One region of the Vagococcus intermedius genome, then DNA from elsewhere that is predicted to be linked to it. Evidence: riboswitches for the same ligand, from Rfam matches in the RefSeq annotation. Region 1 holds a riboswitch; each other region holds the start of a gene.

Region 1 (5,836 bases):
TAAATTTTTAAAAGTCTGTTTTTTCTGAAAAATTTTTGTTGTTTTTCACTTGCTTTTTTTGTTATAATGAACAGTCGAGTAATTTAGAATGAACAGATTTAAACATGCAACAGATGTTTTAGAAATAGTGAGGAGAATATAAAAGTGAAATTAAGAGAAGATATTCGTAACGTTGCCATCATCGCCCACGTCGATCATGGTAAAACAACAGTAGTTGATGAGATGTTAAAACAATCTCAAACATTAGATGGGCACACATCATTAGATGAGCGCGCAATGGATTCAAATGATATTGAAAAAGAACGTGGTATTACAATTTTAGCTAAAAATACAGCTATCAAATATAAAGACAAACAAATCAATATCCTAGATACACCAGGACATGCCGATTTCGGTGGAGAAGTGGAACGTATCATGAAAATGGTTGATGGTGTTATCTTAGTAGTTGATGCCTATGAAGGAACAATGCCTCAAACACGTTTTGTACTTAAAAAAGCGTTAGAGCAAAAATTAACACCAATCGTGTTAGTTAATAAAATTGATAAACCTTCAGCGCGTCCTGCAGAAGTTGTGGATGAAGTATTAGAATTACTTATCGAATTAGGAGCAGATGACGACCAATTAGATTTCCCAGTTATTTATGCATCAGCTTTAAATGGAACATCAAGCTTATCAGATAATCCAGCTGATCAAGAGGAAACAATGAATCCTGTATTTGAAACGATTTTAGATCACATCCCAGCACCGATTGATAATAGCGATGAGCCATTACAATTCCAAGTATCATTATTAGATTACAATGATTATGTTGGACGTATCGGGATTGGCCGTGTTTTCCGTGGAACAATCAAAGTAGGAGATAGCGTATCTCTTATGAAATTAGATGGAACAGCTAAAAACTTCCGTGTTACTAAAATCTTTGGTTTCTTTGGTTTAGACCGTGTTGAAATTCAAGAAGCTAAAGCTGGCGATTTAATCGCTGTTTCTGGTATGGAAGATATCTTCGTTGGGGAAACAGTTACGCCAGTTGACCACCAAGATGCTTTACCAATTTTACATATTGATGAACCTACTTTACAAATGACATTCTTAGTAAACAATTCACCATTTGCTGGACGTGAAGGTAAATATGTAACGTCTCGTAAAATTGAAGAACGTTTAGTAAGTCAATTACAAACAGATGTGTCATTAAAAGTTGAAAATACAGATTCACCAGATGCTTGGACAGTTTCAGGTCGTGGTGAATTACATTTATCAATCTTAATTGAAAACATGCGTCGTGAAGGATTCGAGTTACAAGTATCTCGTCCACAAGTTATCGTTAAAGAATTTGATGGTGTAAAATGTGAACCGTTTGAACGTGTTCAAATTGATACACCAGAAGAATATATGGGTTCAATTATCGAATCATTAAGCCAACGTAAAGGTGAAATGCAAGATATGATCCATACTGGTAACGGTCAAATTCGTTTGATTTTCTTAGCTCCAGCACGTGGTTTAATCGGATATACAACTGAATTCATGTCAATGACTCGTGGTTACGGTATTATGCATCATACCTTCGATCAATACTTACCAATGATACAAGGAACAATTGGTGGCCGTCGTAACGGAGCCTTAGTTTCAATTGACACTGGTAAAGCGACAACGTATTCAATCATGAGTATTGAAGAGCGTGGAACAGTCTTTGTTGAGCCAACAACTGAAGTATACGAAGGTATGGTTATTGGGGAAAACTCACGTGAAAATGACTTAACAGTTAATATCACAAAAGCTAAGCAACAAACAAACGTCCGCTCAGCTAATAAAGACCAAACTAACGTGATTAAAAAACCTAAAGAGATGTCTTTAGAAGAATCATTAGAATTCTTGAATGATGATGAGTATTGTGAAGTAACGCCTGAAAACATTCGTTTACGTAAACAAATCTTAAATAAAGCAGAACGTGAAAAAGCTCAAAAGAAAAACAAAAAAGCTGATTAATTTCATACCTGTTACTAAAATAAAAAAAGACTGCCCTTTTAAATAGAGAGGCAGTCTTTTTTTTTGTGAATGATTCTAAGTTAATAAAATAAATAACTGAATCTCTCTACTTAGAAAGCAGAATAAAAATAAGATTTCTAAAAATATTAACTCATTTAATAAAACAAGAAGCTATGCTGAAGTCACCTTAGTGATTTTTTTAACTAATAGACTTGATAAAAGAAAAGGCTTTCGGTATACTTACAAGGAATAGCGAGCACAAGAAGAAGGAATGAGGTGTAAATCCTCAGCAGTCCCTTTCTACTGTAACACGGACGAAATCTCACAAAGTCACTTTTAGGGAAGACGAGAGAGTAGGATGAAGTGAAGCCAGGATACTTATTCTTATGTGAAACATTCGACAATTGGATCGGGAAAATTGTCTTGTAGCTAAGAGTGGTCAATGGTGATTGTTCAGAAATCTACAAGGCATTCCTTAATTAGGGATGTCTTATTTGTCGTATAAAAAGAAAGGAGGTATGAAAGTGTCAGACTATAGTTGTCGCCGTTGCAAGTTTCTGTACAGTGAGCGAGAAGGGGATAGTAAAAATGGCATTGTCAAAGGAACCTCTTTGAATGATTTAAAAGGGTCTCTTTGCAGTGCCTGTTGGATGAATAGTCCAAAACGCTATGTCAAGATGCAGCAAGTGTATCGTGACTTAGAAGCTCAGTCTTATTCTTATATTTGTGGTAAATATAATTTTAGTTTTTATGAGCAAGAGTTACAAGAAATTTGCTCGCTAGCTGGTCATAATATTTTGGAAGTAGGAAGCGGAACAGGTCGAGTAACTCAGGCGCTGGTAAAAGCTAATTATCAAGTAACGGCTTTAGATGAAAGTGAAGAAATGATGATGTATTTAGTGAAACAAGGATGGAGTCAAAGGGACAATTGTAAGACAGTTGTCGAGAATTATTTTAATTATGAGTCACCAGTCACTTATGAGTTGGTTTATTTTAGTGATACTACTTTTCAAGAGCTAGTGCAGCAACAAAGCTTAACTGCAGTTTTGACTCAAGCATCAAAGTTTTTAAATAAGGGTGGACATATGTGGTTAGAACTTGCTATTCCAATTGAACACACATGGCAGTATAATCGTCGGAAAATGTTAACACCTGAAAGGACACTGTATTACAGTAACAGTGGCCAAGTTAATTTGTTCGACCAAACTATCCATTATACATCAATGTTTGATGAGTATTGTAATGGGCGCTTTGTAGAGCGTTATCGTCAAGAACGTGATTTGGCGTTAGTTTTTCAACGCGATATTGAGTATCTCACAAAAGATGACTATGAATTGCTTGAAGCAAGGGAGCTTCCAAAAACTGGCGTCGTTGTAACATCGGAAAGTAAAACTTGGGTAGATGGTGGTTATCCTTTACCCTCAAGTAATCAAAATCAACGCAGTCTTTTTCTGCGATTAAAAAAGAAGAGGTAAAACAAATGACATTAAAAAAATTCAGTACAAGCTTAGTGATGGCAGCAGCAACCTTAGTCTTAATGGCAGGTTGTGGGAGTACAGGAACCAAGGAAGCAACTCAGGAGACATCTAAAGATACAAAAACAGAAGTTGTTACAGTTAGTAATTATAATTATGCAAAAGATAAAATTGATCTAACCTTTGAAAAAGTGCCAGAACGTGTGGTTACTGTTTATCAAAGTCCTTTAGAAATTATGTTGGCGTTAGGATTAGAAGATAAAGTTGTGGCAGCTTCACAATTAGATAGTGATGTTAAACCTGAATTTGAAAAAGCTTTTGAAAAAATAAAGTATTATGATGAAGCCCCTTCAAAAGAAGAAGTGATGGGATTGAAACCTGATTTAATTTATAGTTGGTATTCATATTTCGGTCCAGAAAAATTAGGTGAAGTAACTGATTGGATTGACCGTGGTACAAATACATATATGATGCAAAATAGTGGTGCTGTCAAACCAGATACTCTTCAAAATGAATACGATGATATTTTAAATATTGGGAAAATCTTTAAAGTTGAACCAAAAGCAGAAGCGATTGTCAAAGAGATGAAAGATGAAATTAAAAAAGCTAAAAAAGCAGTAGAAGGGACAAAACCAGTTAAAGCCATTATTGTGGAAGTCTCAAAAGATGGAATGTACCGTGTGTATGGTAAAGATACAATTGGTGGCGATATGGCCTCACAATTAGGAGCTGAACTAGTCGCAGCTGATGAACAAAGTATTGGGAAAGAAGATTTAATAAAATTAAACCCAGATGTCATTTTCTCAGTTTATTACGGTGAAAATATTGAACGTGAACAAGCAGAAAAATCTATTATGGATGATACCAGTTTAGCAAGCTTAGCTGCAATTAAAAATAAACGTGTTGAACCAGTTGTTTTAAGTGAAGTATATGCAACGGGAATTCGTACACTAGATGGGATTAAAACAATATCGCAAGGACTTTATCCGGATTTAGGAAACGAGTAGAATGACAGTTCGAAAAAAATGGTATTCGAGATTAAGCTTTAGTTTGGTTTTGTTAATCTTAATTATAATTTTAGTTTTGTCTGCTATCTATTCTGTTACTTTAGGCTCTGTTGGAATTGACTGGCGTGATGTGTATCAAATTATTTGGCATAAACTATCAGGAACAAGTGACTTAAGTGGAAATGTTGATGTGAGCCATATTGATATTGTGTGGCTGATTCGTTTGCCTAGAGTGATTTTAGCAATGCTGGTAGGTGCCTCTCTAGCACTAGCTGGGACAGTTATGCAGGCCCTAGTCAAAAATCCTTTAGCTGATCCTTATATTTTAGGGATTTCGTCTGGAGCTTCATTAGGTGCTACTTTAGCGATTATGCTAGGAGTTGGTACAACATTTGGTTCTAATTTTGTTGGGATGTCAGCTTTTATTGGGGCACTCATTTCATCATTTTTAGTCTTATTTATTGGGAATATTGGTCGTAGAACTGATATTGCTCAGTTGTTATTGGTGGGAGTTGCTATTAGTGCCATTTGTTCGGCGGCCTCAAGCTTTATTGTATTTATGTCTAAAAATCGTGAAGGAATGCAGACCTTGAATTTTTGGTTAATGGGAAGTCTGTCAGGTGCAAATTGGGAAAATATTAAGTTGTTATTTCCTTTAGTAACACTTGCGATGGTCTTGTTTATTATTCAGGCGCGTATCCTTAATTTGATGGTAGTTGGAGACGAGACGGCCAGTAATTTGGGTAGAAATTTACAACTATATCGTATTCTTTATATTGTGATAGTCGCTTTATTAATCGGTTTTGTTGTCTATAGTTGTGGGATTATCGGTTTTGTCGGTTTAGTTATTCCGCATATTGCACGCCTATTGGTAGGTGCTAATCATCGAAAAATGTTACCGGTTAGTTTATTAGTAGGTGCGTTATTTTTATTGTGGTCAGATGTGTTAGCAAGATTAATTATACCCGGTTCAGAAATTCCAATTGGAATTATAGTTTCTAGTGTAGGTGGACCGTTCTTCTTATACTTAGTGATTCAAAACGCTTTAAGGAGGCGAGGGTAGTGATCTATAATGTCAAGGAACTTAATGTATCGATTGACAAAAAAAAAATCTTAACAGACATTAACTTAACTGTTTCTAAAGGACAATTTGTCGGGATAGTTGGGGCGAATGGAAGCGGTAAAAGTACGCTTTTGAAAGCGATGTGTAAGTCGCTTCCATATAAAGAGGGAACAATTTACTTTAATGGTAAAGAGTTACAGGAATGGCGTGTTCGGGACATTGCGAAAGAAAATGCAGTTGTTTCTCAAGTAAATGATATGCAGTTTGATTTTACGGTTCTTGAGATGGTTTTAATGGGACGTGAGCCG
Region 2 (5,836 bases), 320 kb from region 1:
CTGATGAAATTTTGACTTGGCCATTTTAAGTGGAAGTGAAAAGAGTAAAGTGACGTAAAGCCAGATTACTTGCGCCGACATTATCAAACAGACAAAGCTATTGGGATTTTGTCTTGTAATTTGTGAAAGTCACTGTTGATTGTTTGCTTAATTACAAGACATTCTGTGGGAGATCAGAGTGTCTTTTTTGTCGTATCTTTTTTGATAGGGCTAAATTAATAGTTATTTTTGTAAGGAGGAGAGGCAATGACAACTAAGAAATTGACTTGGGTAAGCATGCTACTAGCAATGTGTGTATTAGGGGCTAATTTTAAATTATTAGGCTCAATTGCGTTAGACTCATTTCCAGCCTTTTTAGGGGCGATGATTTTAGGTCCAGTTTATGGTGCTTTTTTAGGAATTGCTGGCCATTTTGTTTCAGCTCTATTAGCTGGCTTTCCACAAACGTTACCGATTCATATCATAATTGGTTTTTTAATGGGAATTTGTATGTTTATTTTTGGTCTAGTTCGAAAAAAAGCAATGGGTGATGGTATTATGGTTAAAGCTGTGAGTTGGTTAATAGCCTATATTGTCAGTGTTCCATTGAATTTATTAATTTTGTATCCTGTTCTACACGAGGTTGTCTTCGTATTATTTGTTCCGCTAACAATTGCAACGTTGGCAAATTTACTCATATCAGAATTAGTCTATGCTGTTTTGCCAAGTAAAATAAAAAACTTTGGTCAAAGTAAAGTTGTTTAACATTAAGTATAGTGGAGGATTGTAATGAGTAAGCACGGAGGAAATCGCGAGGAAGTAGCAGAATTAATGGGGATTAGTAGTGAAAGTCTCATTGACTTTAGTGCTAATATTAATCCCTTAGGTTTATCAAAACAATTAGTAAGAGAATTGAGAGAAAAAATTCCAGAATTAATTCACTATCCGGATAGTGAATATCGTAAATTAAAACAAGTCCTATCAATACATCATCAACTAGCAAGCAACCAGATTTTACCAGGTAATGGTGAAGCTGAAATTATTTATTTACTTGCGCAGGCAATGAGGCCACAGCATGTGTTATTGTTAGCCCCCACATTTTCTGAGTACGAAGAGGCATTCAGTTTAGTTAAAAGTAAGTTTACTTATTTTGATTTGTTAGAAGAAGAATTATTTAAATTAAATGACTCACGTTTTAGACAAGTACTCAAAGAAACCCCTGAAATAGATTGCATCTGTTTATGTCAACCTAATAACCCCACGGGTCAGTTATTAACTAAAGAATGGTTATTAACACTATTAGCTTACTGCGACGAAAAAAACATTTCATTAATATTAGACGAAGCTTTTATGGATTTTATTCCAAATAGTGAGAATTATACATTGATAAAGGCTATTAATAAAAGTAAAAATTTATTTATCTTACGTTCTTTAACTAAATTTTATGCCTTACCAGGTTTGCGATTAGGTTACATTGTAACTGATAACCAAGACATAATTGAAAGTATGAAAGAGTATCAAGTACCATGGAGTATCAATACCTTAGCAGATTATGCTGGACAAGTTGTTTTTAATGACCCAGCTTATCAAAAGGCAACGTTGGATTTGGTTGAGAAAGAAAAAGTATATTTAGAAACTGAATTAAAAAAAATAGCGGCGGTAACAGTCTTTCCCTCCTCAGTCAATTATATCTTATTAAAAATTACAGAGCCTAAAACGGTGAAAGAGCAACTATTAAAAGCCGGATTGTTGATAAGATCTTGTAGTAATTATCGTGGACTGGATGGGACTTATTATCGAATTGCTGTTAAAAATCATGAGCAAAACAGTTATCTCATCCAAGAGTTATTAAAGGTATGTATGGCTAATGACTAGATGGGTGAAAGTGAGTTGTCCAGGAACTTGTGGCGAGTTATTCCAAGGTTACTTAGGTGAGAAGGAGTACCTCGTAACCTTACCAATTAAACGTTATAGTCAGATGACTATCAGTGAGTCGAAGGAACTATCTCTGGCTGTGGGCGACAAGGCTAAGCAAGCATTTTATTTAACTTGTCAGTATTTTGGATACGGTCCAACTAACTATCCGTTAGTCAAGGTCACAAGGCAATCAGACCTGAGTATTGGTAAAGGGATGGCTAGCAGTACGGCTGATATTATGTCAATGATTTATGGGACAGCGGCTTATCTCAAACAGAACATAACAGAAGCTATCGCAATGAAAATCTGTTGTAATATCGAAAAAACAGACAGTCTGATTTATCAGGAGTTAACAGTTATGTCACCAAGCGATGGTCATATTTATCACCAATCCTCTTGGATTCCCCGTTATCGACTAATTATATTAGAAGGTAACGCCACCTTAGATACTGAAAAATTTCATAAGTTACGTAATGAACGATTAGCAAAATCACAAGAAATAGCTTATCGCCAAATTTTTCAGAATTATCAAACAGCTTTGGAAAAAAAATCAGAAACAATGGTAGCTAAGATAGCTACCGCCAGTAGTCAATTGAATCAAGAATTATTAGCAAAGCCTTTATTTAAACAGATTGAGCTCTTGGCCAATCGTTATAGTGCTCTCGGTATTATGGTTGCCCATAGTGGGACAGCTATCGCCTTGATGTTTTCCTTAGATCAAGTTATACCGATAGAATTATATGATGAATTTAAAAAAAGAGAGTTTCAAGGTGACTACTCGTATAGTTATGAAGTGGAGACCACAAGAGGTGGTGTTACGATTCTAACTAATGACAATTAAATAGATTAGCCAAAAGAGTCAGGGAAAAAGGTGTAAATCCTTTGCAGCCCCTAGCTACTGTAAGATTGACGAACTCAATGGATACCACTGGACGTTAGTTCCGGGAAGGATTGATAGTAGGATGATATTAAGTCAGGATACCTGCCTTTTGGTGACTAAGAAATTTCTGAGGGTGCTTATTTCTTAGTTGTCTTTGTTGTACCAAAAAACACCCTCAGTTACTAAATTTGAGGGTGTTTTTTGTTTTAGGAATTAATTTTAAGGAGGGGATAGTCATGAAAAAAATTGTGATAGCCGGAACTGGTAGTGGTGTTGGTAAAACGACGATCACCTTAGGGATTATGGCGGCATTACAGCAAAAAGGTTTAAGTGTGCAGCCTTTTAAAGTGGGACCGGACTATATAGACACGGCTTACCAAACAAAAGTAACAGGCAGAGCGAGTCGTAACTTAGATTCGTTTTTAATTCAGAACGATGACGTATTAAACTATTTATTTGAAAAAGAAGCTGAAAAGGCTGATATCTCAATAATTGAAGGTGTGATGGGTCTATATGATGGCTTAGGTATTGACAAAGATAACTGTTCTACGGCATCGGTTGCAAAAAAAATCGATGCTCCTGTTATTTTAGTGATTGATGGTAAAGCTACTTCGACATCAGTTGCAGCTATTGTAAAAGGTTTTGTTGAATTTGATCCAGATTTAAATTTAGCTGGCGTGATTTTAAATCGAATCGCTAGTGACAATCACTATGGCTTAGTTAAAGCTAGTATAGAACGTTATACCGATATCCCAGTTTTAGGTTATCTAGGAAAAAATGCGATGGTAAGTTTGCCTTCTCGCCAATTAGGTTTGGTGCCAGAAGGAGAGATAGACAATCTAAGTGCTATGATTACGGATTTAGGTCAGACACTAACTCAAACGATTGATCTAGATAAGTTAATTGAATTAGCAACTGATGATACCTATCAAGGTGCGGATCAACGTCGATCTAAACTGCAAGCTTATTATAAGCCAGTCAAGCAATCGACAACGGTTGCTTATGCTCTTGATGAGGCTTTTCATTTTTACTATCAGGATAATTTAGAATTAATGGCAGAAAAAGGAGTGACATTAATTCCCTTTAGTCCAATGAATGATGACGTTTTACCAGAGGCGGATCTTTATTATATTGGTGGTGGCTATCCGGAAGAATTTGCGGAAGAGTTGGCAGCCAATCAGGGAATAAAATCAGGCCTATTAGCAAAATCTAAGGCAGGTGTTCCAATCTATGCTGAATGTGGTGGGTTAATGTATTTAGGTGAGTCCCTTGAGGTGAATGAAAAAAGCTATGAAATGGTAGGTGTTTTTAAAGGGATTAGTCGCATGACTTCTGGCTTAAAACGCTTTGGCTATTGCCAAGCTCAAGCAACTACAGCAACGACACTGGCTCCGGCTAAAACTGTAATTTACGGGCATGAATTTCATCATTCTATTTTCGAGACGACTGAAACTCCTATTATGACGTTAGAGAAATGGCGAGATGGGGAAATGATTAAAACTTGGCAAGGTGGTTATTTAAAAAATAATACGTATGCTAGTTACTTACATGTCCATTTCTTTCAACATCCAGAGTTATTAGATTGGTTTTTATCAAGGAGTCGTGTTGAAAGATGATAGAGAATAGTCTGGTGGTTGTTGGTGCCTTTCTTTTGGATAGTCTGTTAGGAGATCCCTATACATGGCCACATCCAGTAAAATTAATTGGAAATAGTATCGCTTTTTTAGATAATTTTATTCAAAAAAACATTAAAAATAAACAGGTGAAATATGTAGCCGGTCTTTTTCTGTGGCTAATTATTGTTTTAGGGACGGGACTTGTCACGATAACGTTATTAAAAGTGGCAACCTCAATCCATCCAGTTATCGGTTTACTAGTTAGTCTCTACCTGAGTTATACAACATTAGCTATGAAAAGCTTAGCTTTTGAAGGGAAAAAAATGATTAAGGTATTAAAAGAGGGTAGTTTAGAAGAGGCACGGAAGCAAGTAGGCATGATTGTTGGACGAGACACGTCTGAGTTAAATAAAAAAGAAATTTGCCAAGCCACAATCGAGACGATTGCTGAAAATACTAATGATGGTATGATTGCTCCTTTATTTTACTTAGTAATTGGTGGTCCCGTCTTAGGTATGATGTATAAGGCAGTTAATACGTTGGATTCGATGGTGGGGTATAAAAATAAGAAACATTTAGAAGTAGGGGCAGTTTCAGCCATTCTCGATGACGTCTTCAGCTTTATTCCCGCCCGTATTACATGGTTGTTGATGATGCTTTTGAGTTTTATCTTACCATTTGACGGGCGTAATGCTGTCAAAATAGGATGGCGTGATCGTTATAATCATAAGAGTCCTAACAGTGCTTTTCCAGAAGCTGTAGTTGCAGGAGCCTTAGGTATTCAATTAGGTGGCACTCATTTATATCACGGTGTAGAAGTTTATAAACCCACGATTGGTGAGAACTTAAAAGCAGTTGATTACGAAGATATTGTAAAAACAAATCAGTTATTATATGAGACGAGTTTCGTCGCATTATTAATATTTAGTACGATTAAATTTATGGTTATGGGGAATTAAGCCTCAGCCAAACAAGGAGACTTATAATGAAAACAAGAGACTATCAACAAAACCCGCACTTAATTGAAAAAGAAAGTTTTATTATTATTCAATCAATTATTGATGAGTTAGAACCGGACTACACTTTTGAAACACCTGTTCATGAAGCAATTATAAAACGTGCTATTCACACAACAGCTGATTTTGATTATATGCATAGCTTATCTTTTACTCACGATGTAATTAAACGTATTCAAGAAGTTATTTTAAACGGTGGTACTATTTTTACTGATACAAATATGGCACTTAGTGGAATTAATAAGAAAAAATTAACGGATTACGGTTGTGACTATTTCTGTTATGTCGGTGAACCTAAAGTAGCTGAAGTAGCCAAAGAAAAAGGAATCACTCGTTCGATGGCAGCGATTGAAGTTGCGGCGACTGTTCCAGGACTGAAATGTTTCGTCTTAGGGAATGCGCCAACAGCTGTCTATAAAATCTTAGAG
Region 3 (5,836 bases), 270 kb from region 1:
TTTTTCATCCAATGGCTTGACTAGATAACCGACTGCACCAAACTCTAAAGCTTTTTTACGATTTGTTTCATCACTAAATGCTGTTAACATCAGAATAGCTTTAGCCATTTTTTCAGACATGATCTTTTTACCAGCGCTTAGACCGTCTAAAATAGGCATTTGCACATCCATTATCACTAAATCTGGTTGATGTTTTTTACACAATTCAATAGCCTCAAAGCCGTCCGTTGCCTCACCTACCACATTATACCCAGCAATCTCTAACATTTCTCTCAGGTCTACTCTCGTAAGAGGTTCATCATCGACAATGATAATATCTCCATTCACGATTACCACTCCTGCCTTTTTTTATTCACTTCAGCAAACTATCTATGTTTTAGTGACAATAGTACTTGAAAAACCTAACAGTTCTTCTAAGCCTCTTGCGACTTCTGACAAGGCTGATTCAACAGAGGATAGATCACCGGTCAATACGACAGAGCCGCTAAAACGGTCAACAAAACCAATTTCAACATCTCCAGCTTTTACCGCAATATCAACAGCAATAATCGCTGCCTCACTTGGGGTAATGGTTAAAACGCCAATTGCACCCTGTTTAGTGTTTACTAAACCTAGCTTATCATAAATATCTGCTGTTGGGCTAGCAATTATATGCGCCATTGACACTTGTTTTCCTGGAACATATTCTTGAATCAATCGTTGTTTATCTTCCAATAGCCTCTTCCTTTCATCTAGCGCCTTATTTTAATAACTTAAGATTAAAATAACGGTGTTAATAAACGTTTTACATCCGCTGCAGTTGGTTGCACTGGATTAGTTGCCGTCGTTGGATCAACTAACGCTTCTTGGCTAATTGTTTCCCCATGTTCAGCTAAATCATCTTTAGTAAAACCTGCTTCTGCAAAACTAGCTGGCATTTTTAATTTTTGACGCAGTGACATAATTTCATTAACTAACGTACGAACACCAACTTTGCCTTTTGAAGTTGAAAAACCTTGACGATTTGCAATTTTAGCATATCGTTCTAAAGCTACATCACTTTCATTGGCATTGTATTGAACAACTGATGGTAATAAAATACCATTGATACGACCATGTGGCATATGTAGCTTGCCACCAACAGTGTGTGCAATACCATGACACATACCTAATGAGGCTTGGTTAAATGCAATCCCAGCAATACATGATGCATAGTGTACTTGTTCACGTGCTTCTGAATCTTCTGAATTACTAAATGAACGCTCTAGATAAGTAAAAATCAAATCAATTGCTTTTTCAGCTAAAGCATCTGAAAACACGTTTGCTGATGTTGAGACATACGCTTCTAAGGCATGTGTTAAAACATCCATACCCGTATCTGCCACAATATGAGGTGGCACACTTTTTACTAAACGTGCATCCAAAATCGCTTTATCTGGTTGTAATAATTCATTAACCAGTGGGTATTTCAAATTGTTTTTAGGATTGGTAATTACAGAAAAGTTGGTTACCTCAGAACCTGTCCCACTTGTTGTTGGAACAACTACTAACGAAATGTCAGCTGCTAAACCAAGTTTAGTACCAAATAATTTCATTGCTTTAGCCGCATCAATCGCTGAACCGCCACCAAAGGCAATTAAAACGCTTGGGTTAAACTGTGATAAATCGGCTACACCACCCACAACATTATCGACTGTTGGATCTGGTACAACATCTGTATATACGTGATACTCATTTGTATCATTAATATTGTCTGTTACATAGTCTACTAATTTAGACTCAACCATAAACTTATCTGTTACGATACAGATACGTTCATTTGAATAATTTTTAATTTCATCTAATGAATTTTCGCCAATAAAAATTTGCGTATCAAAATTCAATCTTTCCATTCTTTCGACACCTCCATAAAAATATAAAAAGCTATCTAAAAAGGCCTACTGCTTGAATAGACTTAATTAGATAGCGTCATTGCCAACTAAGGTTATAACATATTCTAAAGTAAAAACAACAAAAAAGACAGTGGTCAGTACGCCTTTGTACTGTAACTCACTACTTAGTAAGTTGTTTTACCCAATGTCTTATATCATAGCTATGAAGTTCTCCCCTAAAAAATAAACTTCTTAGGTGATACCCAGTTTGTTCATCCAAACCAGGATTGTCAATAGGTACGCTATAAAAACAAAGGGTACAACACAAAGAGCCGTAAGCTTTAAAAAGCGTTACTGGTTCTTTTATCCCACTGTTTTACCACGAAACAGTTGGTACCGTAAGAGTTACATGTAGAAAGACCTGACTTAAAGCCGAAGCTTATCACAGTGGCGGGACCGTGTTGGAATTTCACCAAACTTCCATCTAACAAATAACTAAATTTTAGACAATATTTATCATAATCAATATATCACAATCAAATAGAAAATACAACTATTTATGCGCTTTCTTTTTCCTCAAAAATAACAAAAAGCTCGTTTTAGTTATTTTTAATTATAAAAGACTTGGCTGTTACGACGATAACTAACATCTGAGCGTCCTTCGCGGAAATTGATTAAACGTGCTGCCGCAAAGAAATAATCGGATAAACGATTCAAAAATTTCAAGACTTCCTCATTGATTTCTTCTTCCATAGCAGTTGCAACTACCAGTCTTTCAGCACGACGAGCAATCGTTCTTGCCATGTGCAACTGAGCCGCAATCGGATCACCACCTGGTAAGATAAACTCTTTTAACAAGGGGGGTGACGCTAAATATTTGTCGACACACTCTTCTAACCAAGTGGTTGATGCCGCGTCTGTTCGATACCCTTTTGAACTATTCGGTGTCGCCATATCAGTCCCACAATCAAATAATATTTGTTGGATCTCCACCAAGTCTTTTTTCATATCAGGGCTACTTTTCATTTGGCTAATGATAACTCCAACATATGAATTTAATTCATCAATTGTGCCATAAGCGACAACGCGATCTGAACATTTCATAACTTTTTCGCCACCAATAATACTTGTTTGTCCTTTATCTCCTGTTTTTGTATAAATTTTCACATCTATTCCTCCTCTGTTAAATAATCTAAAACCGCTTCTATTCCGTCATTAGCAACAGATGACACTCTAAATACTTTTGTCGCACCTGCCGCTAACAAGGTATGTTCAGCTTTTTCAATCTCTTCTTCTGACTCAGCTAAATCAATTTTAGTTACAATTCCAATCGTCGGTTTCGGAAACATTGTACTGAATCCAGGTGGGAAGGTGTCAAAAGATTCTCCTACACTTTGTAGCAACCCAATCACATCTGCTTCTGTAGCTGTTACCTGTAAAGCACTGTAGTATTGTCTACGCTGGGTGAATTCACCTGGTGTGTCAATAATATTATCACCAAATTGAATCGCCTGTGTTTTGTGGTAAGAAATATCATTACCTTGTAGCCGCTGGGTTAAAGTTGTTTTCCCTGTCCCTACTGCTCCTACTAGCATTATCTTCTTCATAAGGCTTCTCCATTCTAATTACTGTTTACTAACACTACTGTTAAGATCGTGTAATCTTAGCTCCTGAAATTTTTAACATACGACCCAAGGTATCATTAACAGCCTCTAAAGCTGCTTCAACTGCTGTCACATCACCGGTCACAATCAACGCCCCACTAAAGCGATCCATAAATCCTACAGATACGTCCGCTGCCTTAGTCGCCACATCAGAAGCTACGATTGCCGCTTCAGCGGGTGTAATCGTTAAGATACCAATGGATTGATTCTTATGAGCTTGCAAGCCGACTTTATCATAAACTTTCTCATCCGGACTGGCAATAATATGAGCTATTGTTATTTGTCTACCCGGTACTGATTCTTGAATAACACGTTGTTTTGTTTCCATCATTATTACTCTCCTTTAATCTCACATATAATTTTATTACGTTAATTTTAAATAAAGTTGTTTCATTAAGTCCGGCGTTGTTCCACAACAACCACCTAAACCCTCGACCCCTAATTGATGCAAAGCCAGACCATATTTTAAGTAGTCATCATCCTGACAAGGATAATGAGCTTTTTTATCAGGAACTCCTTTGTTAGCTTGGATGATTAACGGCAATTCCGTAATTAAGCGTAGTTTAGACACCAATGAAACTAAATCAGCTGACATCTCAGCACAATTAATACCTAGCGCCTGCACTCTGTGACCTTCAGCTAATTTGATAAAATCAACCAGGTTATCACCACCATAGGTTGCTCCCTCTTCTGTAAGCGGACAACTAATAAAGACAGGACAGTGACAAACTGAGCGAATCGCTTTTATCGCAAGTTCAAGTTCTGCCAAACTCGAAAAAGTTTCTAAGATGATTGCTGAAACGTGGTAACGGCAAGCCAATTCTCCTTGTAAACGATAACGTGCTGTCAACCACTCTTCGTTGTCACGAGTCAATTCTCTAAAATCACCTGGACCAACACTAAGCTGAACAAATTCAGAATTTTGTTCCTTAGCTAAAGATACCGCATTCTTGACAATCTGTCTAACCTCATCCTCACTCTTACATGCAGTGACACGAAATGTATTGGTTGTTAACATCGTAGCGCCTGCTTCAACATAAGAATGATGAACTTTTCTTACCAAATCTTTTGCAGTCAAACACGCTTGATCTAGAGGATAGTCTTGAAACCCATATTTTTGTAACTCTGTTCCAATTCCACCATCAAAAAAGACTTGTTTATCGTATAATTTAGCCATCAATCCCATCATACTTATCCTACTTTCTTATAAAGTAACTACTATCTATATAAATACCAATCGGCAGACTCTTTGACACTCTGCCATAAATTCCAAGGGATTTTTAATCGTCGACGCATCACCGGCTCCATTTCAACATTATCTAAACTAATTTTTTCCCCATTTAACACCTTTTCCGCCCAATTAGGAATAAAAATATAAGGACGACATGCTGAAGCCAACTGACACTCATTCAAGACTTTTTCTACAGATGGCGCTGTCAACAGGTTACCGCAACCTATTAAAGGGACAGAGGGTGACATCTTATTTAACATTTTGGCTAAAGGTAGTGTCACACCATCTATTTCAACTTCTTTTAGCATATCACTCGTAGCTAAATGAATATAATCAATTGGACAATTATTTAGCAACTGAATAATTAAAAGTGTATCTCGCAAACTTTCTTCTCTCTGACTGCCACTTGCTCCACTATCCTCAACTGATAAACGCACGCCTAAAGAAAATGCCCCTGATGTTTCTGCCTCAATTATTTTTTGTAACCGGCCAATCAATTCACCTAAAAATCGAAAACGGTTTGTTAAAGAGCCACCCCATTTATCTTGACGCAAGTTCCAACCTGACATTAAAAACTGATAGGGTAAATAGTTGTTAGATGCATGAATTTCTACTCCGTCAAACCCAGAAGCAATCGCGCGGCGCAGTGCCTCTTCATACTCTACAAAGATCATCTCAATCTTATCATCCGTTAATTCTTGATACTCATGATCCGAAACTGCTAATAAACGCTCCGAGTCTTGACTTACACAATAAGAAACCTTTTGATTGCGACGATAAGCGCACATCGCACCGCCATGATAAATTTGAATAATCGCTCGTGTTTGGCCTTTTTGGATAACCCTCGCTAGCTTAGTCAATTCTTTTACACACGTTTTGTGACTAATACTCAACCCATTGTCATACGCTTTTCCTTTAATTGAGACATAAGCCGAGGCAACGACTATCGCACCAACATCCCCAGTCCTTGCCGAATAAAAATCACACTCTTCTTCTGTGACTTGTCCACTTACCGAACTTGACAAGGTTGAAATCGGAGCAAAAAACAAACGGTTTTTCAAAGTTAAACCTGACGGCAACGTATAAGCTTC

The links. A riboswitch is a leader RNA that binds a small molecule or an ion and turns the genes downstream of it on or off. The one in region 1 is predicted to bind cobalamin.
Region 2: linked by a shared signal. The riboswitch ahead of OL234_RS07070 (cobyrinic acid a,c-diamide synthase CobB) and the one ahead of OL234_RS08565 (methyltransferase domain-containing protein) in region 1 are both predicted to bind cobalamin.
Region 3: linked by a shared signal. The riboswitch ahead of OL234_RS07290 (1-propanol dehydrogenase PduQ) and the one ahead of OL234_RS08565 (methyltransferase domain-containing protein) in region 1 are both predicted to bind cobalamin.

The regions. Positions count from the first base shown of each region.
Region 1 covers NZ_CP110232.1:1,829,527-1,835,362, reverse strand. The annotation lists gene typA (translational GTPase TypA) at 145-1,983, shown strand; cobalamin riboswitch at 2,213-2,383, shown strand; gene OL234_RS08565 (methyltransferase domain-containing protein) at 2,508-3,458, shown strand; gene OL234_RS08560 (ABC transporter substrate-binding protein) at 3,464-4,465, shown strand; gene OL234_RS08555 (FecCD family ABC transporter permease) at 4,467-5,528, shown strand; gene OL234_RS08550 (ABC transporter ATP-binding protein) at 5,528-5,836, shown strand, end outside.
Region 2 covers NZ_CP110232.1:1,510,703-1,516,538, reverse strand. The annotation lists gene OL234_RS07080 (ECF transporter S component) at 247-744, shown strand; gene cobD (threonine-phosphate decarboxylase CobD) at 769-1,854, shown strand; partial or broken gene OL234_RS11005 (GHMP family kinase ATP-binding protein) at 1,847-2,209, shown strand; cobalamin riboswitch at 2,687-2,900, shown strand; gene OL234_RS07070 (cobyrinic acid a,c-diamide synthase CobB) at 3,013-4,392, shown strand; gene cbiB (adenosylcobinamide-phosphate synthase CbiB) at 4,389-5,351, shown strand; gene OL234_RS07060 (cobalt-precorrin-8 methylmutase) at 5,378-5,836, shown strand, end outside.
Region 3 covers NZ_CP110232.1:1,559,828-1,565,663, forward strand. The annotation lists gene OL234_RS07280 (ANTAR domain-containing response regulator) at 1-327, opposite strand, end outside; gene OL234_RS07285 (BMC domain-containing protein) at 370-714, opposite strand; gene OL234_RS07290 (1-propanol dehydrogenase PduQ) at 759-1,871, opposite strand; adenosylcobalamin (AdoCbl) riboswitch at 2,213-2,360, opposite strand; gene OL234_RS07295 (cob(I)yrinic acid a,c-diamide adenosyltransferase) at 2,460-3,017, opposite strand; gene OL234_RS07300 (EutP/PduV family microcompartment system protein) at 3,020-3,457, opposite strand; gene OL234_RS07305 (BMC domain-containing protein) at 3,498-3,842, opposite strand; gene OL234_RS07310 (homocysteine S-methyltransferase family protein) at 3,879-4,703, opposite strand; gene OL234_RS07315 (oxidoreductase) at 4,733-5,836, opposite strand, start outside.